DNA from 3 places in the Bradyrhizobium sp. WYCCWR15520 genome. Region 2 is predicted to be linked to each of the others. Evidence: predicted binding sites of a transcription regulator. Region 2 holds the regulator's gene; each other region holds the start of a gene.
What was found. The regulator PhoB, encoded in region 2, activates phosphate uptake and scavenging genes when phosphate is short. The targets are predictions, from matches to a motif close to TGTCATNNANCTGTCAT.

Region 1 (7,777 bases), on a different contig from region 2:
CCAGGCGTTCGCTGCCGGCATGACCGCTGAGCCTACGGCCGGCTTGGCGGCGTGCAGCTCGGCGAGGCTGAGAATGCGGCCTTGGCCGAACATTCCGGCGCTCCCGGGGTTTAACAGGCCTGATCGGCCAAACACCGACTGAAACACAGATGTCACGGAGGCCAAAATGAGCCGCGGAATGCCATCGATGACTGCACTCCTTGGGATGCTTGCCCTTGCGGGATATCAAAATCGCGACAAGCTCGCGGAAATATTCAACAGCGCTGTGGGATCCCCTTCCAAACCCGAAGGCGGCAAACAGCCGCCGGGGCAAAGTGATGTGCTGAGTAACATGCTGGGCGGTGCGGGTATCGGAGGCCTGCTTGGTGGCGGTCTCGGCGAATTGTTCGAACAATTCAAGAAGAACGGTCAAGGCGAGGCTGCGGAATCGTGGATCGGCCACGGCCCCAATAAGGAGATTTCGCCTCCCGAGCTCAAGCAAGCCATCGGTCAGGATGTTTTGGCGACGTTGACGCAGCAGACGGGACTTTCGCAAGAAGAAATTCTCGACCGACTTTCGCGAGAACTGCCAACAGCCGTCGACAAATACACGCCGGACGGTCGTCTACCTCCGCGCGACGCTTAATTCATCGAGCACAGGGAAATGGTAGGATGAGCATAATCTGGACCATCATTATCGGATTTTTGGCGGGTGTCGTTGCAAAGTTTATCATGCCCGGAAACAATGAGCCGTCAGGGTTCATTATGACGACCATTCTGGGCATCGTAGGCGCGTTCGTTGCCTCCTATCTCGGGCAAGCTCTCGGTTGGTACAACGCGGGCGAGGGGGCCGGTTTCATTGGTGCTGTCGTCGGGGCGATTATCGTGCTGCTGATATATGGGTTCTTTGCTGGGAGGCAGCGAGCGGTTTGAGCGCTCTGCTCAATTGGATGCCGCGTTATCGACGCGAGAGACCAACGTTCACTTCCGCACGATCGATCCGGCGCGCCCGACCAGGCGCGCCAATTGCTTGAAGCGGCTGCCGACGCGGTCGGCGACGAGGTCGACCATGCGATGCTCGAACACCAGCATCAGCTTGCGGCCCTGGGTGCGGAAGTGGGTCGCGGGCAACACGCCGGTGCGCGCCGCCGAGATCAGGTGCGCGACGCGGAAGGCGGCGCCGAGAATGCGAGCGCGTTCGTCCATCGCCGGCGGCACCAGCTCGCGGATGCGCTCCGGCGGCTCGTTTTCCTCGCTGAGGCCTGCGTAGCGATAAAACACTGACAGCGCGACGAAGGCGCGGCCCTGATGGCTGATCGAGCCGAAATTGCCGTTGGTGATCAGGCTCAGCGTCTCCTCGCCGCGATGATCGGGATGCACGCGCCAGCCGATGTCGGAAAGCAGGCAGGCGGCATGGCGCAGCCTTCGGTCTTCGTCGGTCTCACGCAGCCTCACCACGCGCACCAGCCGATCGGTCCAGCCGACCAGTTCTTCGGCGTGGCGGGCCGAGCGCGACAGCAGCCCGTTCAGGGTTTGGGCGGCACAGATAAAACCGTCCTTGGCGCGCTCCTGTTGCGGGAGCATTTCATAGAGCAGGCCTTCACGGACGCCGAAGGTCGAGAACACGATCGTCTTCGGCCGGCCGACAAGGATGATGTATTCGAGAACCAGCGCCGCGTAGGTCAGCAGCGGCCGCCGCGCATCGGCGACTACCTCGATATCGGCGAGCATGTTGGCGGCCGCGAGCCGGCGCAAGCGTCGGGCGAAATCAAGCGCGTCGGCGGCGGGTATCGAATAGCCATGCATCACGCGCAGCGGATAGCCGCTTTGGATGATGTGGATGCGCGCCAGTGCGCGCCAGGTGCCGCCGACGGCGTAAAAGGTGCGGCCGCGGGCGGCCTTGAGCTGGGCAACACCGGACAGATCGTCGCGCACGATGCGTTCGGCGCGCTTCAACGATTTGTCGGACAGGTCCTGCAGCGCGAGGCTTCCCAGCGGCAACGTGACGCCGCTGTGAACCCGGCTTTTCTGCACGTCGATCAATTCAAGCGAGCCGCCGCCGAGATCGCCGACGATGCCGTCGGGATAGTGGATTCCAGAGACGACACCGAGCGCGGAAAGCTTTGCTTCGCGCGGTCCCGAAAGGATTTGAATCGGCGTGCCGCAGATACGCTCGGCCTTGGCGATGAAGTCAGGACCGTTCTTGGCGTCGCGGCAGGCGGCAGTCGCAATGGCGAAGACGCGTCCCACCTGCTGGATACGGCACAGCGCCCGGAATCGCCTGAGCGCCGTCAGCGCCCTGGCAACGGCATCCTCGGCCATCAGACCGGTGCTCTGCACCTCGCGGCCGAGCCCGCACAGCGCCTTCTCATTGAAGATGGTGACAAGGCTGCGCGCCATCGTCTCATAGACGACGAGACGAACCGAGTTCGAACCGATGTCGATGACGGCGACGCTGGAAGCGCGCTTTCGCGGCCGCTTCACAGCCGCGGCCCCTTATGACGATGGTTGGCGCTCGTTACGGCGCGTGAGCCGGCGCGGCGAAGATTCCTTGAGAGACTTTCCACGACCAGACAGGCTCGGATTCGTCATGAAGTAATTGTGCAAGTTGAACGGCTCTTCGCCTTTCGCGGCCTTCATACGCGTTGAGGACCCATCCGGCAACAACTGCCAGCTCTGCTCGGTATCCTTCAGGTTCGCGACCATGATCTGTTCGAGAACCTGCTGATGTACCGTGGGATTTTGCAGTGGACAGAGCACTTCGACGCGGCGGTCGAGGTTCCGCGGCATCATGTCGGCGGACGAGATATACACAGCCGACTTCGGGCCGGGCAGGCCTTGCCCCATACCAAAGCAGTAGATTCGGCCGTGCTCAAGGAAGCGGCCGATGATCGATTTGACCCGGATGTTCTCGGAAAATCCGGGAATGCCCGGCCGCAGGCAGCAGATGCCACGCACCACCAGGTCGATCGACACGCCGGCCTGCGACGCTTCGTACAGCGCGTCGATGACATCGGGATCGACCAGCGAGTTCATCTTCATCCAGATCGCTCCCGGCTTGCCGTGTCGGGCGTGATTGGTCTCGCCTTTGATATGTTCGATGATGCGCTTGCGCAGCGTCAGCGGCGACACCGCCATCCGCTCGATGTCGCTCGGCTCGGCATAGCCGGTGATGTAGTTGAACACCCGCGCCGCATCGCGGCCGATGATGGGGTCCGAGGTGAAGTAGGAGAGGTCGGTATAGATGCGTGCGGTGACCGGATGATAATTGCCGGTGCCGGTATGCACATAGGTCGTGAGGTTACCACCCTCGCGCCGCACCACCATCGAAAGCTTCGCGTGCGTCTTCAGTTCGAGGAAGCCGTACACGACCTGCACGCCGGCGCGTTCGAGGTCGCGCGCCCAGCGGATATTGGCCTCCTCGTCGAACCGCGCCTTCAACTCGATCAGCGCCGTCACCGACTTGCCGGCCTCGGCGGCCTCGGCCAGCGCGCGCACGATCGGTGAATTGTTCGAGGTGCGATAGAGCGTCTGCTTGATGGCGACGACGTCAGGATCGCGCGCCGCCTGCTGCAGGAACTGCACGACGACGTCGAAGGATTCATAGGGGTGATGGACGATCAGGTCCTTTTGCCGGATCGCCGCGAAGATGTCGCCGCCATGGTCGCGCACCCGCTCGGGATGCCGCGGCACATAGGGTGTGAATTCGAGGTCGGGCCGGTCGAGCCGCGTGAGCTGCGAGAGCTCGTTCATCGCCAGCACGCCATCGACCAGAAACACTTCGTCGTCCGCCGCCGAAAGCGCTTGCCGCACAAAGGCGCACAGCTCTTCGGGCATCTTGGCTTCCATCTCCAGCCGGATCACCGAGCCGCGCCGCCGCCGCTTCAACGCGGTCTCGAACAGGCGGACCAGGTCTTCGGCCTCTTCCTCGATTTCGAGTTCGGAGTCTCTGATGATGCGGAAAGCGCCTTGGCCCTTCACGGTGTAGCCGGGGAACAGGCGGCCGATGAACAGGCCGGTGGCCTGCTCCAGCGGGATCAGATGCACGGCGCCATCGCCGGTCGGAGGCATGCGGATGAAGCGGTCGATCTTGCCGGGCATGCGGATCAGCGCGTTCATCGCCTTGCCGTCGGAAGTCCGCGCCAATTGCAGCGCGATGGTGAAGCCGAGGCTCGGGATGAAGGGGAAGGGGTGCGCCGGATCGATCGCCAGCGGCGTCAGCAGCGGGAAGATGTTACGGAGGAAGTGATCCTCGAGCCAGCCGCGCTCCGTCTTGGTGAAGTCGTGGCCGTCGACCAGCTTGATGCCGGCATCCGAAAGCATGGCGCGCAGATCGCGCCAGATCGCCTGCTGGTCGGAAGCGAGCTCCGAAACCGTCTTGTTGATGAGGGAGAGCTGCTCGGACGGCGTGAGCCCGTCGGGGCTGCGTTCGGCAATGCCTTCGCGGACCTGTGCCTTGATACCGGCGACGCGGACCATGAAGAACTCATCAAGGTTATTGGCGGAAATCGACAGGAACCGCACCCGCTCCAGCGCGGGATGGCCGGGATTGACCGATTCCTCGAGCACCCGACGGTTGAAATGCAGCCAGGATAGTTCCCGGTTGATGAACCGCTCGGGGCTGGTGGCAATCGCGGGAGGCGCCTCGGCAATTTGTTCTTTTTCTTTGATATCAATAACTTGGGCCGATTCCATGAGGCTTTGATCCATCTCGGGCTGGGGCGCCGGCATTTATTTAAGCGAATGCCGCCCAAACCATGTGATATTCCGATGACGTTTCAATGACATTGATGTTCCGCCCAAAGCCGCCGTCAAGGCGACAGGACGCAGCACGCACCCTCGCCGTTCAGGCGTTCCGCAGCAGTTCTGCGGCCAGGGCCCGGGTCACGGGCCGGCCGAGCCGCAGCGCCTCGGTATCCAGAAGCTCGATCGCCCGGCGGGCGGCGGCATAGGAGCGCTCGATCCGGCTGGCGAGATAGCTCACAACCGTCTCGTCGATGCTCAACTGGCGGTCGGCGCAGAATTTAACGATCAGGCCGCGAAACAACAGGTCGTCGGGCGGCAACAGCGACACGGCGGGTGCGGCGCGCAGCCGCGACCTGAGATCGCGCAATTCGAGCTCGAACGAAGCCGGCGGAACGCGAGCCGTGATCAGGATGAAAGCCCCGTCCTCGCGCGCCAGATTCAGGAGGTGAAACATTGCGCGCTCATCGAAGTCGGCCGGCTTCAGGTCTTCGACCACCAATGCCCCGGTTGTGAGCGCACCGGGGACGGAAGCGGGGGTAAGCGCGTGTGCCGATATCGAGCGCGCGCCGGCCTGTTCGGCCCAGATCGCGGCGAGGTGGCTCTTGCCGGAGCCCTCCGGTCCCATCAGCACCATCACGCGGTTCGGCCAGTCCGGCCAGCTTTCGATCAGCGCGAGCGCGGCTTCATTGGCAGGCCCTTCCAGGAAATTGTCGCGGGTCAGGCTCTCCGCATGCGGCAGCGAGAAAGCAAGCTGACGAGGTTGAACGCGAACTGCCACGCAAGTCTCCAGGCCGGGATTCCAGGGCATTCATAGCGTTTTCAAGCGAAATGGCTACGGGTTCGCGTGAGGAAAACGCATCAAATAAAGGAAGAAGCTAGCGCGCTTCGATCGTGCTCATGTGCCGAACCCACTCGACGAGATAGAGCGAGACCGAAACCAAAGTAAAGACTGTAACAAAACCCATCAGGATCACGTCATAGGGCGCCGGCTTGAAATTGAAACCGAGCGAGGCCAGCACCAGCGCTGCGAACGCCACCTGCGCCACCGTGTTGAGCTTCGACACCATCAGGGGTTTCATTGGGATCGGCTTGTCGAACAGCCATGACACGATCACCGCCGTGACGATCATGATGTCGCGCGACACCACCAGGATGACGAGCCAGCGCGGAACCGCGCCCCAGATGCCGAGCGCCACGAAGATCGAAACCAGGAGCGCCTTGTCGGCGAGCGGGTCGAGCAGGGCGCCGAGCTCGCTCGACATGTTGAAGCGCTTGGCGAGAAAGCCATCGACGGCGTCGCTGACGCCTGCAACGACGAAGATCGCAAACGCAATTTCCATCTGGCTGGAAACGATCGCCCAGACGATGACCGGGACCAGAATGATGCGCCCCAGCGTAATGATGTTCGGAATACTCAACTCGGTCGCTTCCCGGCTCCCGGCCTTAGATCCGGCCCCTGGCGGGTTCAGCCGGCTCTTATCTACATAGTATATGCGCCAAGCGCTTGCGAGCCATTGCAGGATCGCGGAATTCCTCGTAACCAGCGGTCATCATACTGGAATTTGGGCATGAACGACCGCAAAAACGGGCTGACTTACGCGGATTCGGGGGTCGATATCGACGCAGGCAACCGCCTGGTCGACCTCATCAAGCCGATGGTGCGCGCCACCGCCCGGGCCGGCGCCGACGCCGAAATCGGCGGATTCGGCGGGCTGTTCGACCTCAAGGCGGCGGGGTTCAAGGACCCCGTCCTGGTGGCGGCGACCGACGGCGTCGGTACCAAGGTCAAGATCGCGATCGAGACCGGGCTGCATGGCGGCATCGGCATCGACCTGGTGGCGATGTCGGTCAACGACCTCGTGGTGCAGGGCGCGGAACCGCTGTTCTTCCTCGACTATTTTGCCTGCGGCAAGCTCGACCCCGAGGCCGCGGCGGCCATCGTGGCCGGCGTCGCCGAGGGGTGCCGGGAGTCCGGTTGCGCCCTGATCGGCGGCGAGACCGCCGAGATGCCGGGCCTCTACAAGGACGGCGATTACGACCTCGCGGGCTTTGCGGTCGGGGCTGCCGAGCGCGGCACGCTGTTGCCGAGCGCGGATATCGCGGTGGGCGATGCCGTGATCGGACTGGCCTCGTCGGGCGTTCACTCCAACGGCTTTTCGCTGGTCCGCAAGATCGTGGAAAACTCCGGCCTCGGCTTCGGTGCGCCGGCGCCGTTCTCGCCGGTCATGACGCTGGGCGGCGCGCTGCTGGCGCCGACGCGGCTCTATGTGAAATCGTGCCTGCGCGCGATCCGCGAGACCGGCGCGATCAAAGGCCTCGCCCACATCACCGGCGGCGGCTTCACCGACAACATTCCGCGCGTGCTGCCAAAACATCTCGGCGTCGGCATCGATCTGGCGCGGCTGCCGGTATTGCCGGTGTTCAAATGGCTGGCCGAGCAGGGCGGTATCGCCGAGCTCGAATTGCTGCGCACCTTCAACTGCGGCATCGGCATGATCGCGATCGTCAAGCCGGATGCGGTCGAGAAGGTGACGGAGATCCTCACCGAAAGCGGCGAGACCGTCGCCTTGCTCGGCGAAGTGATCCCGGCGGCGGGCGAACATCGCGTAGTCTATAACGGCCATCTCGATCTCGCCCCATGAAACGCCGTGTCGCCATCCTGATCTCGGGGCGCGGATCGAACATGGCCGCGCTGATCGATGCGGCGAAAGCTGCCGACTTTCCGGCCGAGATCGTCGCCGTCATCTCCAACCGGGGCGATGCGCTGGGGCTCGAGCGGGCAGCTGCGAACGGCGTCCCGACGATCGTCATCGAGAGTAAGCCGTTCGGCAAGGATCGCGCCGGCTTCGAAACGGTCCTGCAGCGGGCGCTGGAAGAACGGAAGGTCGAACTGATCTGCCTCGGCGGCTTCATGCGCCTGTTCACCGCGGAGTTCGTGCAGCGGTGGTACGGCAAGATGCTCAACATCCATCCCTCGCTGCTGCCGTCCTTTCCGGGCCTCGATCCGCACGGCCAGGCGTTGCAGGCCGGGGTGAAGATCTCGGGCGCCACC
Region 2 (7,777 bases):
AATGCCGATTGGGCCGGCGCCAAGAACTACTTCGTCATCCTGACCGACCAGCCCGGCGATGCGTCGTGGCCGATCACCGGCGCGACCTTCATCCTGATGCACAAGGATGCGACCGACAAGGCGGCGTCCCAGGAGGCCATCAAGTTCTTCAAATGGGCGTTTGAGAAGGGCGACAAGATGGCCGAAGAGCTCGACTACATCCCGATGCCGGACTCGGTGGTCAAGCAGATCGAAAAGACCTGGTCGTCCGAGATCAAGAGCTGATCGGTCCAGCACTTCGCTACACGATCGCTCAACCCGGGATGCCCCGGGTTGAGCACCCCTCTCGGGACAGGAGAGGCAAGAACAAAGCGCGAGCCGAAAAAGCCGTGCACCGAAGTCCGGGTCATTGGGCTATAAGTACAGGGGATTGGCGTGGCAGAAATGACGGTTGATAGCGACGTAATGGATGCTGCTGGGCCCTATGATCGCGCAAAGGCTCTCAGCGCGTTCAAGCTCGGCGACGTCACCTTCTACTGGATCACGCGTGCCTGCGCGATCTCGGTTCTGCTCATCCTCGGCGGCATCATCATTTCGCTCATTGTTGGCGCCTGGCCCGCGATCCGCGAATATGGCGCGGCCTTCCTGTGGACGCAGCGCTGGGCGCCGTCGGCCGATCCGCCGGTGCTGGGCGCGCTCGGCCCGATCTATGGCACGCTGATCACCTCCGTGATCGCGATGATGATCGCCATTCCCGTCGGCCTCGGCATCGCGATTTTCCTCACCGAGATCTGTCCGATCTGGCTGCGCCGTCCGATCGGACTTGCCATCGAACTGCTGGCCGGCATTCCCTCCATCATCTACGGCATGTGGGGTTTCTTCGTGCTGGGCCCGTTCCTGGCCAACACCTTCCAGCCGTTCATGATCAGCGTGTTCGACGGCGTTCCCGTACTGGGGACGATCTTCGCTGGTCCGCCGTCCTATCTCAGCTTGTTCAACGCGTCATTGATTCTGGCGATCATGGTATTGCCCTTCATCACCGCGATCTCGGTCGACGTCTTCAAGACGGTCCCGCCGGTGCTCAAAGAGGCCGCCTACGGGGTGGGGTGTACCAACTGGGAAGTCGTTCGCAACGTGGTGATCCCCTACACCCGAGTCGGAGTGATCGGTGGCATCATGCTGGCGCTCGGCCGCGCGCTCGGCGAAACCATGGCGGTGACCTTCATCATCGGCAATTCGTTCAAGATCCAGTCCTCGATCTTCGCGCCGGGCACCACGATATCCGCCGCCATCGCTTCCGAATTCGCCGAGAGCGACGGGCTACATCAATCCGGCCTGATCCTGCTTGGCTTGCTGCTGTTCGTGCTGACGTTCTTCGTTCTTGCTGCCGCAAGGCTGATGCTGATGCGGCTGGAAAAGAAGGCGGGGAACTGAGATCATGAATCCGATTTACGTATCCCGCCGCCGCAACAACATCATCGTCAAGTTCCTGTGTCTGGGCGCCGCCTTGTTCGGCGTGACCTGGCTGGCGCTGATCCTGTTCACGCTGTTCTACAACGGCGTCACCGGGCTCAATCTCGCCGTCTTCACCCAGGATACGCCGCCGCCGGGTTCGACCGATGGCGGCCTGCGCAACGCCATCATCGGCTCGATCATGATGACCGTGATCGGGGTCGGCATCGGCGCGCCGCTCGGCCTGTTCGCAGGTACGTATCTCGCCGAATACGGCAAGCACGACAAGCTCACCTCGGTGATCCGCTTCATCAACGACATCCTGTTAAGCGCGCCCTCGATCATCATCGGCCTGTTCATCTACGGCGCCATCGTCGCGCCGATGGGCGGCTTCTCAGCCTTCGCCGGCTGTCTGGCGCTCGCCGTGATCGTGATCCCGGTGGTGGTCCGCACCACCGAGGACATGCTCGGGCTGGTGCCCAATCCTTTGCGCGAGGCGGCGTCCGCGCTCGGCATGCCGCGCTCGCTGGTGATCCGGCGGATCGCCTACCGCGCCGCGCGCGCCGGCCTGATCACCGGCGTCCTGCTGGCCACCGCCCGCGTCGCCGGCGAAACCGCGCCGCTGCTGTTCACCGCGCTGTCCAACCAGTTCTTCAGCCTGGATATGACCAAGACGATGGCGAACCTGCCGGTCACCATCAACAACTTCGTCCAGAGCCCCTATGCCTACTGGAAGCAGCTCGCCTGGGCCGGGGCCCTGCTGATCACGCTCACCGTACTTGCCCTGAATATTGGCGCGCGCATTCTTGGCGCCGAGAGGACATCCAAATGACCGATCTCTCCGTATCCGTGAGTTCCGCGAGCGGGCCCGTTCCGCAGGTAGCGCTGCCCGAGGCCGCGCCGAAGGTGACCGCGCGCGGCCTGAACTTCTACTATGGCGAACACCACGCGCTGAAGAACATCAACCTGACGCTCGGCACCCACCGCGTCACCGCCTTCATCGGCCCGTCCGGCTGCGGCAAGTCCACGCTGCTGCGGATCTTCAACCGGATGTACGACCTTTATCCCGGCCAGAAGGCGACCGGTCAGCTTATGCTCGACCAGACCAACATCCTTGACCCCAAGCTCGACCTCAATTTGCTGCGGGCCCGCGTCGGCATGGTGTTCCAGAAGCCGACGCCGTTCCCGATGACGATCTACGAAAACATCGCCTTCGGCATCCGTCTCTATGAGAAGATCTCGAAGTCGGAAATGGACGGCCGGGTGGAGAAGGCGCTGCGCGGCGGCGCGCTGTGGAACGAGGTCAAGGACAAGCTGAACGCCTCCGGCCTCTCGCTGTCCGGCGGCCAGCAGCAGCGGCTCTGCATCGCCCGCACGGTCGCTGTCAGGCCCGAGGTAATCCTGTTTGACGAACCCTGTTCGGCGCTCGACCCGATCTCGACCGCCAAGATCGAGGAACTGATTCAGGAACTGGCGGAGGACTACACCATCGCCATCGTCACCCATAATATGCAGCAGGCGGCGCGCGTCTCCGACAAGACCGCCTTCATGTATCTCGGCGAGCTGATCGAATTCGACGACACCAACAAGATCTTCACTTCGCCGAGCGACCGACGCACCCAGGATTACATCACCGGCCGGTTCGGCTGAGGAGACAAGACATGGCTTCCGAGCACACCGCCAAGGCGTTCGACAGCGACCTTCAGGAACTCACCCGCCTAGTCGCGGAGATGGGCGGCCTGGCCGAACGCATGATCACCGAATCCGTCGACGCGCTGGTCCGCCGCGACGTCGCACTCGGCAAGCGCGTCGTCGCAACCGATGTCGAGATCGACCGCCTGCAGCATTTGATCGAGGAGCGAGCGGTATTGACCATCGCCCGCCGCCAGCCGATGGCGATCGACTTGCGCGAAATCGTCGGCGCCATGCGCGTCGCCACCGATCTGGAGCGGATCGGCGATCTCGCCAAGAACATGGGCAAGCGGGTCGCGGCCCTGGAGAACGATTTCCAGCCGCTGAAGCTGATGCGCGGCCTCGAACACATGACCGATCTGGTGCAAACGCAGGTCAAGTCGGTGCTGGACGCCTATGCCGCGCACGACCTGCCGGCGGCAATGGCGGTCTGGAAAGGCGACGAGGAAGTCGACGCCATCTGCACCTCGCTGTTCCGCGAACTTCTCACCTACATGATGGAAGACCCGCGCAACATCTCGTTCTGCATTCATTTGATGTTCTGCGCCAAGAATATTGAGCGGATCGGCGACCACGCGACCAACATCGCCGAAACCGTGTTCTACATGATCGAGGGACAGCAGATGCTCGACAAGCGCCCGAAGGGCGACATGACGACGTTTGCTACGACCGTGCCGAATAGTTGACGTAGCGTTTTCGAGCGAAGTGGAGGCCGGTTCGCGTGAAGAAAACGCGTCAGACAGAAGAGGCAAGAAAAGGATGAGCGCACGCATTATGGTGGTCGAGGACGAGGAAGCGCTGACCACGCTGTTGCGCTACAACCTCGACGCTGAAGGCTACGAAGTGGAGACCGTAGGCCGCGGCGACGACGCCGATACGCGGCTGAAGGAGCGCGTGCCCGACCTCGTCGTGCTCGACTGGATGCTTCCGGGCTTGTCCGGCATCGAGCTCTGCCGCCGCCTGCGCGCCCGGCCCGAAACCAAGCAGTTGCCGATCATCATGCTGACCGCGCGCGGCGAGGAGAGCGAGCGGGTGCGGGGGCTTGCGACCGGTGCCGACGACTACATCGTCAAGCCGTTCTCGGTGCCGGAACTCCTGGCGCGGGTGAAAGGCCTGTTGCGTCGGGCAAGCCCGGAGCGGCTCGCTACCGTCCTGACCTATGGCGACATCGAACTCGACCGCGAGAAACGCCGCGTCGCGCGCTCCGGCCGCCAGATCGACCTCGGCCCGACCGAATATCGCCTGCTGGAATTTTTCCTCGAACATCCCGGCCGCGTCTTCAGCCGCGAGCAATTGCTCGACAGCGTCTGGGGCCGCGACATCTATATCGACGAACGCACCGTCGACGTCCACATCGGCCGCCTGCGCAAGCTGCTCAACCCCGGCCGCGAGCAGGACCCGATCCGTACCGTGCGCGGCGCCGGTTATGCGCTGGATGACCGGTTTGCCAAGGTGGAGCCGTAAGGCTTCGCTATCATCCGCGCAAACTCCACCGTCGTCCCCGCGAAAGCGGCAGCTCTCTCATCGTCATTGCGAGCGAAGCGAAGCAATCCATAGTGCCACGCGGCAAGTATGGATTGCTTCGTCGCTTTCGCTCCCTTGCGCAAACGCTTCGGCGTTTGTCGCTGGCAATGACAGTGGTTGCCGCATCGGCGATCCGGATGCGGGGGTACAGGTCTATCGATAGACCGCAATCGCGGAGAGAGCCCCTCACCCCAACCCTCTCAGCGCGAGCTTCGCTCGTCGTGGCCCCGCAAAAGCGGGGCGAGGGAGCGCACCTTGCGCGGAGCGCTTACGTCTCGCGCAAATGAGCGCGCCTTACCTCGTCTGCTTCGGCTGCTGCCGCCGCCGATCGGCGGCCGGTTGATACGCCACGCGCGAGTGATGCGCGCAGTAGGGCAGGCCGCTGAGCGCCTTGCCGCCGCAGAAGAAGAATTCCGGGCTCGAAGGATCGCCGACCGGCCAGTGGCAGGTCGCCTCGTTCAGTTCGAGCAGCGACAGCCGCTGGCTCATCGGCACTACATTGTCGAAGGCGACCGGATCGGCCTCGATCTCCACCTCGAAAGCGTGCGCCAGCGCGGTGTTGCCGCGCGAGACCGGGCGCGACACCCGCATCATCTGCTGGGCGGCGGGGCGTGCCTTGCGCTGCCGCGGAGCGGCCGAGGAGGGACTCTTGGCTCGGCCGGACAGGCCCAGCCGGTGCACTTTGCCGATTACGGCGTTTCGCGTCACATTTCCGAGTTCCGCGGCAATCTGGCTCGCGGACAATCCGGCTTCCCAGAGCTTCTTCAGCTGCTCGACGCGATCGTCGGACCAGGTCAAAACCGTCATCGTAATCTTCCCTTCGCATCGCGCCGGCCAATCGAGGGCAGCGCGGGCGATGTCATTCGTCTCAAAAATCCCTGCGGTCAGAATCCCTTAGCCCTCGCCGGGCGCGTTAACCGCGCCCGAACGTTTACGCCTGCACAAATGGACTCTTAGGGATCAGAACTGCCGCACGAGATGTCGTACCCGACAGCCCAAACGCTACAATATGGCGTGACTCGGGCGCAAGAGTCCGCGCCCCAACGTCCACATCTTCTGACATCTAGGCGTTTCACTGCGTGTTTTCCACCACACCGCAATCCTACGGATTTTGGCATCTTGCACTGCAGGAAAGGCCGTTCCGTGGCGTGTTGACAGCGCTCCCGGCCGACATAGAATACCTCTCACGTGCCGCCCTTAAGAGGCGGCACGTTTCGTTTTCGCCAGACCGGCTGCTGCCGCGTTCGCGCCACTGCCTGCGTGTCCCCGGCCGGTCAACCTTCAGTGCAAACCTTTTGTGATTGCCATGACCAATAGCGCCACGTCGCATCTGCTTCCCGTCTTCGCCAGGGTCGATCTCGGCTTCGAAAGCGGCGAGGGCTGCTGGCTGACCGCAACCAATGGCGAGCGCTATCTCGATTTCACCTCGGGCGTCGCGGTGAATGCGCTGGGTCACTGCCATCCGCATCTGATCAAGGCGCTGCAGGAACAGGCGACGAAACTCTGGCACATGTCGAACCTGTTCAAGTCGCCCGATGGCGAGAAGCTGGCCGCGCGGCTGTGCGAGCAGAGCTTTGCCGACCTGGTGTTTTTCTGCAATTCGGGCGCGGAAGCAATGGAGGGCGTGATCAAGCTCGTGCGCCGCTATCAATTCTCCAAGGGCCATCCCGAGCGCTATCGCCTCGTCACCTTCGAGGGCGCCTTCCACGGCCGCACGCTGGGCACGCTCGCGGCCACCGGCTCCGCCAAATATCTCGAAGGCTTTGGCCCGCCGATGGACGGTTTTGACCAGGTGCCGCATGGCGATTTGGAAGCCGTGAAGAAGGCGATCGGTCCCAATACCGCGGGCATCCTGATCGAGCCGGTGCAGGGCGAAGGCGGTGTGCGCTCCGCGCCGCAATCCTTCTTCAAGGCGTTGCGCCAGCTCTGCGACGAGAAGGGCCTGTTGCTCGCGTTCGACGAGGTGCAGACCGGCATGGGCCGCACCGGCGATCTCTTTGCCTACAAGCGCGTCGGCGTCACGCCGGATGTGATGTCGCTGGCGAAAGCGCTCGGCGGCGGTTTTCCGATCGGTGCGGTGCTGGCGACGGCGGAGGCCGCGAGCGGCATGACGCCCGGCTCGCACGGCTCGACCTTCGGCGGCAATCCGCTGGCGATCGCAGCCGCCAACGCCGTGCTCGACGTGATGCTGAAGCCCGGCTTCTTCGAACACGTGCAGAAGATGTCGCTGCTGTTGAAACAGAAACTCGCCTCGGTGGTCGACCGCTATCCCGCCGTGCTCTCGGAAGTGCGCGGCGAGGGACTCTTGGTCGGCGTCAAGGCCGTGGTGCCCTCGGGCGATCTTGTCAATGCGTTGCGTGACCAGAAATTGCTCACCGTCGGCGCCGGCGACAATGTGGTGCGTTTCCTCGCGCCCTTGATCGTGACCGAGGCCGAGATCGATCAGTCCATCCAGATGCTGGAGCGCGCCTGCGGCGCGCTGTCGGCTACGCAGTTGAAGAAGGCGGCGGGATGATGAGCAAGTCCGTCCGCCATTTCCTCGACATCAACGAGTTGCCGCCAAAGGAGCTGCGCAACATGCTGGCGCTGGGCGCCGACATGAAGGCGAAGCTCAAGGCTCATGAAAAGGGCAAGAAGCCGCTCGAAGGCAAGACGCTGGCGATGATCTTCGAACGTCCCTCGACCCGCACGCGCGTCTCGTTCGACGTCGGCATGCGCCAGCTCGGCGGCGAGTCGATCATGCTGACGGGCGCGGAGATGCAGCTCGGCCGCGGCGAGACCATCGCCGACACCGCGCGCGTGCTGTCGCGCTATGTCGATGCGATCATGATCCGCATCCTCAACCACGATGCGCTGCTCGAGCTTGCCGCGCACGCCACCGTGCCCGTGATCAACGGCCTGACGCGGCGCTCGCACCCCTGCCAGGTGATGGCCGACCTGATGACCTTCGAAGAGCATCGCGGGCCGATCGAGGGCAAGACCGTGGCCTGGACCGGCGACGACAACAACGTGCTGGCGTCCTGGGCGCACGCGGCCGAGCGTTTCAAGTTCCAGCTCAATGTCGCGACCCCGCCGGAGCTTGCGCCGAAAAAGGTGATGCGCGACTGGATCAAGGCGACCGGCGCGCCGA
Region 3 (7,777 bases), on a different contig from region 2:
ACCGCGAGAAGCGCCGCGTGGTGCGCTCGGGCCGCCCGATCGATCTCGGCCCGACCGAGTATCGCCTCTTGGAATTTTTCCTGGAGCATCCGGGACGGGTGTTCAGCCGCGAGCAATTGCTCGACAGCGTCTGGGGCCGTGATATCTATCGACGAGCGTACCGTGGATGTGCACATCGGGCGCCTGCGTAAACTGTTGAACCCTGGCCGCGAGCAGGATCCGATCCGCACTGTCCGGGGCGCCGGTTACGCTCTCGACGATCGTTTCGCGAAAGAAGATCAATAAAACCAAATAAAACCAATCGACGCAATGGACGAACCTGCCGACACCACAGAAGTCACCTTGCATCATCTGACGGCCGTCGGGGAGTTCTTTCTCGATAGCGAGACCATTCGTGCTTGGCGAGGTAACCAAGCCCTCCGGCTGTCGATGCGGCAATTCCGATTGTTGGATGTTTTCATGCGGCATCCTGGGGAGCCGTTTTCCCGACGAGCATTGAGGGAGCTTGTGTGGGGACCCAAATCGACGATTGCGGAGACCACTGTCGACGCCGAGATCGCGCGCCTGCGCCGGGCTATCGGCGGACGTAGACGCGATATGCCCATTCGAACGGCCCGCAAGCTGGGCTATGTGTTCGAGGCTCCGAAGCGCCGCGCACAGTCCAAACAAAGGTTGTCTACTTCTGACGTTGAAGGACGGCCGTGATCCTAGCGGCTAAATGATCGGGGCGTTTCACTTCGGCTCTGGTGCGCCGAATCGAAGCAGCACCACTTAGTTCCGCTCAGATCGACCTTGCGAACGGCAGGCCGTGGGGCGATTTCTCAGGCTAACAAACCCAGAGCCGTCCGAGTAGCCCAGCGGTTGGTCTGGTAAATCGAATATTCCTGTCCCTTAAACCGTTTGCTCGCGAACCGACGAGAGCGTTTCCTGAGTCGGAAGCAGGAACGTAATAAGCCAGCATAGAAGTAGCATGACCGCTGAACCAACCAGGCATCCGGAGATACCGGCTACCTGATACAAAACGCCCGATAGGGTAATGCCGAGCAGCCGCCCAGCAGCGTTCGCTGCATAGTAGAAGCCGACGTCTTCGGCGGCCTTCTCCGACCCCGCATAGGCTAGAATGAGATAGGAGTGCAGCGAGGAGTTTACCGCGAACGGCAGGCCGAAAAGTGCCAAGCCTACAACAAGGACAATATCGGGGCGCGCAACATCCGTTACATTCATGATCACGGCCAAGGTGATCGGTACAGCGGCAAGCACCGCCGCCCACATTCGCGAGGCCGGGACCTCGCGACTCAAACCGTCGGCGCTGCGCGAGACGAGCGAGGGCGCAATGGCCTGAATCCCCCCGTATGCAATGGTCCATGCGGCAAGAAATCCACCGACCTCTAAGAAGCGCCAGCCATATGCATACAGAAAGACCGGTAGGCCGACCACGAACCACACGTCTCTTGCACCGAACATGAATATCCGGGCGGCGGCCAGCAGGTTGACGCCACGCGACTTGCCGAACAATTCCCGCATCGTCTTCGACGACTTGGCCTTACCGAGTTGGCGCGGCAACAGCAGCAAGCCGGCGACGAAGATCACGCTGAGCAGCGCGGCCATCATCCAGAGCGCGTTACGGAATCCTACGAGATCGAGCAACAATCCGCCGATAAAGAAGCCGATCCCCTTCATCGCGTTCTTGGAACCGGTGAACCACGCGACCCAGCGGAACAACTGCCCGCTGCCTTCGGCGGATGTCGCCTTGATCGCCGATTTCGATGCGGTCTTAGTCAGATCCTTGGCGACGCCGGCGATGCCTTGGGCGACCACGACCCAAGCGACGGAGGCCACGGCGCCCCATCCGGGGTCGAGCGCCGACAACATGAAGAGGCCAGCGATCTGGAGCATCTGGCCGATCGCGAGCATGCGGGGAATGCCGAAACGTGATGCGAAGTAGCCGCCAGCTAGATTGGCCCCAATCCCCGCCGCTTCATAAAGCAGGAAGAGAAACGCGAGGGTGAATGGGGTGTAACCCAACCGGAAAAAATGAAAGAGGACGAGCATACGCAATGCGCCGTCGACCAGCGTGAAGCCCCAATAGGATGCCGTGACTATGAGGTAGTTTCGGACCATGGCTTAAACGCCCGCTCGTTGAACAATGTTAGCGAGATCGACCATCCGACAGGCGTACCCGACTTCATTGTCGTACCAAGCATAGACCTTCAGGAGAGTCTCGTCCGTGACCATCGTACTCAAAGCATCAACAATCGAGCTGCGGGGGTCGTTGTTGTAGTCGGCCGAGACGAGGGGTCTGGTCTCTAGACCCAAGATACCGGCCAAAACGCTCTCCGATGCCGATTTGAAAAGCCGATTTACCTCCTCGACCGTGGTCGGGCGCTTCAGTTCGAATACGCAGTCCGTCAAACTGGCGTTCAAGACGGGAATGCGCACGGCGTGCCCGTTCAGCTTGCCCTTGAGTTCCGGATAGATCAACGAAATTGCGGTAGCGCTGCCGGTCGTTGTGGGTTGCATCGAAAGCATCGCGGATCTTGCGCGGCGAAGATCCTTGTGCGGTGCGTCAACGACGACGTTTGTATTGGTCGGATTATGAATCGTTGTGATCTGGCCGTGCCGGATTCCGATGGATTCATGAATGACCTTGACGACGGGCGCCAGGCAGTTTGTCGTGCACGACGCCGCCGTCAGCAGCCGATGCCGTTTGGGATCGTAGAGGTGATCGTTGACGCCAACCACGATGTTGAGCGCAGCCTCATCTTTGACAGGAGCGGCAACGATCACCCGTTTGACGCCCCGGTCGAAGTACGCCTGAAGCTGATCCGGCTTCAGAAATTTGCCGGTGCATTCTAGCACGACATCGCAACCGAGATCGCCCCATGCAACGTCACCCGGCGAGGCATGTTCGCTGAAGCCGACGCTCTTCTTTCCAAAGGCAATGGAGGCGCCGGCCTCCACCCCGATGGTTTCGTGCCAACGACCATGGATGCTATCGAATTCGAGCAGATGTGCAGTAGCCCCAATGCCGCCCTTCACCTCGTTGATGTGTGCAACGTCCAGACGGTTTTTCGCGCGCGGATCGCCCTCTGGACGCCATATGCCGCCGAATGCCGAACGCAGCACGAGCCTTCCGATGCGGCCCATGCCATTGATGCCAACTTTCATAGAAATTCCTCTTAGGGAGACATTCGTGTGGTGTCGCCGATCTCGTCCAGGCGTGCTTTCAAGGCCATACGGTCGAGGGCCGCGAACGGCAAACTGATGAAGATTTCAATCCTTCGCCGGATCATCGCGTAGAGCTCGTTCAGCAACGTCGTCCGCTCGGAGGCCGACCCCGTGAACTGTGCCGGGTCCGGTAGCGGCCACGCGCCGGTCACGAATTTTGTTCCGACGTCCGGGCAGAACTGCCCCTGCGGTGTGTCGCAAAGCGCGATGACAAAATCCATGCGCGGCGCCTCTGGGCCGGTGAACTCGTCCCACGACTTGCACCGCAAATGGGCGACGTCATGCCCCAGGTGCGTTAGGCGTTCGACAACCTCGGGCAAAGGGGCTTCAGCCGGATCGGAACCGGCAGAGTAGGCATGAAATCGTCCGCGACCGAATTTCTGCAAAAGCGCTTCAGCCATGATCGAGCGTGCGGAATTATGCGTGCACAGAAACAGGACGTTGAAGGCCGGCGCCACAACGTCGGTCCCAGGTTCTTCGGAAGGCGGCGCGATCCGGTCCGGAAGAAAGCCGCAGAGCTCAGGTTTCCCGTTACAGCAATCGCGCGCGAGAAACTCGACCAACCCGCGAAAGCCGTCAACATCGGCCCGGTAGTTCATCGCTCGGCCGTCCTTTTGAACAGCGACCAGGCCGGCCCGCATCAGGATTGCGAGATGATTGGACATGGTGTTGTGAGGCACCTCGCAGCGTTTGGCGATTTCGCCCGCAGCCAAACTCGCTGGATGAGCGGCGAGAAGGAGGCGCAGCGCGTGCAGGCGCGTCGGCTGCGCGAGCGACCCAAAGCCCTCGATTGCCGTCTCGGTGAAACTCGTCTGATCCATCGGTTAATCCTTCGCGAAACTCGCGATTGCGTCGGTATTCATCGACAAGTTACGTGACGGAGTAATGACAGTTGGTCACTGACAGCGCGGTCTTGGCGTCATTGTAGCGTCATCTTTCGTCTATATGTCGGGACTGATAGAAATATACACTAGGGAGGGATCGATGATCAAGCTCTGTCAGGCAATCCTCTTGGCATCGGCACTATCATTGTTGGGTTCCGCAACTCGTGCCGCGGAGACAACCGGAGCCGGATGCACGTTCGTCTGGCCCATTCTCGAGAAGTGGGCTGCGGAGTATCAGGCCAAAACCGGAAACAAGATCAGCTATCAGCCGATCGGGTCAGGCGCTGGCCTACATCAGATCCGGACTGCAGCAGTCGACTTCGGTGCCTCCGACATGCCCTTGAAGCCGGCCGAATTGGAGAAGAGCGGTCTCGGCCAATTCCCGCTTGTGATCGGCGGCGTTGTGCCCGTCGTCAACGTCGAGGGTGTCGGCCCCGGCGTCATGCGCTTTTCCGGTGCGATCCTCGCGGACATCTTTCTCGGCAAGATCAAGAATTGGGACCATCCGGCGATCCGCGCGCTCAATCCGGACGTCAAGTTGCCGGCGGCCGCAATCTCAGTCATTCATCGGCTGGACGGGTCGGGGACGACGTTCAACTGGGTGAATTATCTCTCGAAGGTCAGCCCCGAATGGAAGGAGAAGGTGGGTGAGGGCACAACAGTCGAGTGGCCCGTGGGCGCAGGCGGAAAGGGCAACGAAGGGGTTGCGGCGTTCGTGGGGGTTGCAAAGAACTCGATCGGCTACGTGGAGTATGCGTACGCCGTCAAGAACAAGCTTGCCTACGGACTCGTGCAGAACAAGGCAGGACGTTTCGTCCAGCCCGGCGCCGAGACCTTCCAGGCGGCCGCGAGCGCGAATTGGAGCGGAGCGAAAGACTTCTTCCTGATCATGACGGACGCTTCCGGCGAGAATGCTTATCCTATCACCGCTACCGTCTTCATCATCATGTACAAACAACCAAAGAATTTCGAACGAGCAAAACTGGCCAGGGATTTTTTCAAGTGGTCGCTGGAGAACGGACAGGCACAGGCCGACGCTCTGCATTACGTTCCGCTACCGCCCAATCTCGTTCGGCAAGTCGAAAGCTACTGGAATTCGGATTTCGGAGGTTGATCGGGGATAACGGTCTGCGGAAGCGCGGGCACATGGATACGCGGCGCTTGATCCACAACGCCGGCCTTGATCCGCACGTCATCGAGCAGCGAGAGCTGCTGATCTTGGTCGGGTGGGAGGACACTAACCGATGGTCAACGACGATTCTGCCAGGGAAGCCCGCCGCCTAATCCGGGTGGCTGAGGCTGTAATCGGAGAGCTGCGCCGTCAGGGGCTCTCTGCGGTTTTGACCGACCGTCGGTTCGATTTAGATAGCCATGGCGGTCATCAAGGCGGAAGACCGCGAGGAGGAGGGGGAGGAGGAGGTCCCGATCCAAAGGTCCAGGTAGCTTAGGGGCCTGCGTCCTAACGATCGGGCCGCACCGGTTTGCGCCGCTTGGTTTCCTACAGCGCGCGATCCAGCTGTAATCGTCCTGCCAGCTTTGCCGCTTCTTCCTTACGCTCGCTGTAGCGATCCGTAAGATAGGATGACCTCCCCCGCGTCAGCAGCGTGAACTTCACAAGCTCTTCCATCACGTCCACGATACGATCGTAATACGGCGACGGCTTCATACGGCCGGCATCATCGAACTGCTCATACGCCTTTGCGACCGATGACTGGTTGGGTATGGCTATCATACGCATCCAACGGCCAAGCACCCGAAGCTGATTGACCGCGTTGAACGATTGCGAACCGCCGCTGACCTGCATGACCGCCAAGGTCTTGCCTTGGGTCGGCCGCACGGCGCCGATGGATAGCGGTATCCAGTCGATCTGAGCCTTCATGATGCCGGTCATGGCGCCATGGCGCTCGGGGCTACACCACACTTGGCCTTCAGACCAGGCCGACAGGTCCCGCAGTTCTTGCACCTTTGGATGCTCGGACGGGGCGTCGTCCGGCAGTGGCAATCCGGAAGGATTGAAGATTCGGGTTTCAGCGCCAAAGGCTTCCAACAATCGAGCTGCTTCCACAGTGGCGAAGCGGCTATATGACCGTTCTCGCAACGAACCGTACAGCAGCAGAATGCGCGGCCGGTGTGCAACCTGCGGTGCGAACAGGGCTCCTTCTGCGGGAGCAAGAAAGTTCTCTGAAACAATGTTCGGAAGGTCGTGGATGCGGCTCATGTTCGCGACTCTGCTTCTAAGTTAGTCTGGGGACGCGCGCCGGCTTCGTACCATCCGCGTGAAGCCTTGACGATTTTGACGACCGACAGCATCACCGGCACCTCCACCAAGACCCCGACGACAGTGGCGAGGGCAGCGCCTGAATTAAGTCCGAAGAGGCTGATCGCGGCGGCTACCGCGAGTTCAAAGAAATTGCTCGCGCCGATCAGGGCCGCGGGAGCCGCGACGCACCATGCAACGCCGAAGCGTCGGCTGAGCCAATAGGCGAGGCCGGCGTTCAGGTAAACCTGGATCAAGATCGGTACCGCCAAGATCGCGATCACTGCCGGCTGCGTCAGGATTTGCTCTCCTTGGAAGGCAAACAGCAGCACCAACGTCGCCAGCAAGGCGACGAGGGAAACCTGTTGCAAACGGTTCATCGTTTGATCAAAGGCGTCTTTGCCGCTTGCGAGCAGGAACCGTCGCCAAAGTTGTGCGATGAACACCGGCACGACGATGTAGAGGGCAACAGAGAGCAGCAGCGTTGCCCAGGGAACGGAGATTGATGCAACTCCCAGCAAAAGCCCAACCAGCGGCGCAAAGAGGAAGATCATCAATACGTCGTTTAGGGCGACCTGACTCAACGTGTAGTGCGGCTCGCCTTCGCACAGGTTCGACCATACGAATACCATCGCCGTGCAGGGTGCCGCGGCTAGTAAGATAAGCCCCGCAATATAGGAAGGAATTTGCGCGGCTGGGAGAAGTGGCGCGAACAGATGCCCGATGAAGAACGTTCCGAGCAGGGCCATCGAAAACGGCTTCACCGCCCAATTGATGAACAACGTCACGCCCACACCGCGCCAATGTTCGCGGACTTGGCCCAGCGCGCCGAAATCGATTTTTAGAAGCATCGGTATGATCATCAGCCAGATCAAGACCGCTACAGGAATGTTGACCTTGGCGACTTCCGCGCCGGCGACAGCTGCAAATGCGCCCGGCATTGCATGCCCCAGCACAACGCCGACGACGATACATAGGGCGACCCATAGCGACAGATAACGTTCGAAGACATTCATTTTGCTTCACCTCGTTCCTTGCGTTTTCCCTTGGGTGGGGCACAAGGCAGGAAACTCTCGATGAGTGGTTCGCAAACCTCGGGACGACCGCCGCAGCAGTCCTGCATCATGAACAACATGAGTTCCTGAAAGGTCTTGATGCTGGCCCGGTAAATAATGGTGCGGCTACGCCGCTCACCTGCGATGAGACCGGCGTGGGACAATATCGACAAATGGGCCGACATCGTATTCTGAGGGACGCCGACGAGCCGCGCCAACTCGCCGGCAGCAACCCCCTCCGGTTCACTTTTCACCAGCAGGCGAAAGGTATCGAGGCGGGTCGCCTGGGCGAGAGCCGCCAACGCGGCTATGGCGTCGGTGTTTTTCATATATCGAGATATGTGGATAATTCT

Region 1: the regulator PhoB is predicted to act here: its motif matches at 4,750-4,766, upstream of AC0QUY_RS16220 (RNA degradosome polyphosphate kinase).
Region 3: the regulator PhoB is predicted to act here: its motif matches at 4,103-4,119, upstream of pstS (phosphate ABC transporter substrate-binding protein PstS).

What each region holds. Positions count from the first base shown of each region.
Region 1 is NZ_JBWBWM010000013.1:28,943-36,719, reverse strand. It holds gene AC0QUY_RS16235 (YidB family protein) at 167-625, shown strand; gene AC0QUY_RS16230 (GlsB/YeaQ/YmgE family stress response membrane protein) at 652-912, shown strand; gene ppx (exopolyphosphatase) at 961-2,463, opposite strand; gene AC0QUY_RS16220 (RNA degradosome polyphosphate kinase) at 2,476-4,674, opposite strand; gene AC0QUY_RS16215 (P-loop NTPase family protein) at 4,826-5,503, opposite strand; gene AC0QUY_RS16210 (CDP-alcohol phosphatidyltransferase family protein) at 5,601-6,143, opposite strand; gene purM (phosphoribosylformylglycinamidine cyclo-ligase) at 6,294-7,367, shown strand; gene purN (phosphoribosylglycinamide formyltransferase) at 7,364-7,777, shown strand, end outside.
Region 2 is NZ_JBWBWM010000012.1:10,412-18,188, reverse strand. It holds gene pstS (phosphate ABC transporter substrate-binding protein PstS) at 1-264, shown strand, start outside; gene pstC (phosphate ABC transporter permease subunit PstC) at 424-1,413, shown strand; gene pstA (phosphate ABC transporter permease PstA) at 1,418-2,263, shown strand; gene pstB (phosphate ABC transporter ATP-binding protein PstB) at 2,260-3,081, shown strand; gene phoU (phosphate signaling complex protein PhoU) at 3,093-3,809, shown strand; gene phoB (phosphate regulon transcriptional regulator PhoB) at 3,883-4,587, shown strand; gene AC0QUY_RS15085 (GcrA family cell cycle regulator) at 4,942-5,454, opposite strand; gene AC0QUY_RS15080 (acetylornithine transaminase) at 5,954-7,162, shown strand; gene argF (ornithine carbamoyltransferase) at 7,162-7,777, shown strand, end outside.
Region 3 is NZ_JBWBWM010000027.1:30,744-38,520, forward strand. It holds partial or broken gene phoB (phosphate regulon transcriptional regulator PhoB) at 1-285, shown strand, start outside; gene AC0QUY_RS28165 (winged helix-turn-helix domain-containing protein) at 310-705, shown strand; gene arsJ (organoarsenical effux MFS transporter ArsJ) at 892-2,121, opposite strand; gene AC0QUY_RS28175 (ArsJ-associated glyceraldehyde-3-phosphate dehydrogenase) at 2,125-3,168, opposite strand; gene AC0QUY_RS28180 (metalloregulator ArsR/SmtB family transcription factor) at 3,180-4,049, opposite strand; gene pstS (phosphate ABC transporter substrate-binding protein PstS) at 4,213-5,226, shown strand; gene arsH (arsenical resistance protein ArsH) at 5,611-6,330, opposite strand; gene arsB (ACR3 family arsenite efflux transporter) at 6,327-7,385, opposite strand; gene AC0QUY_RS28200 (ArsR/SmtB family transcription factor) at 7,382-7,753, opposite strand.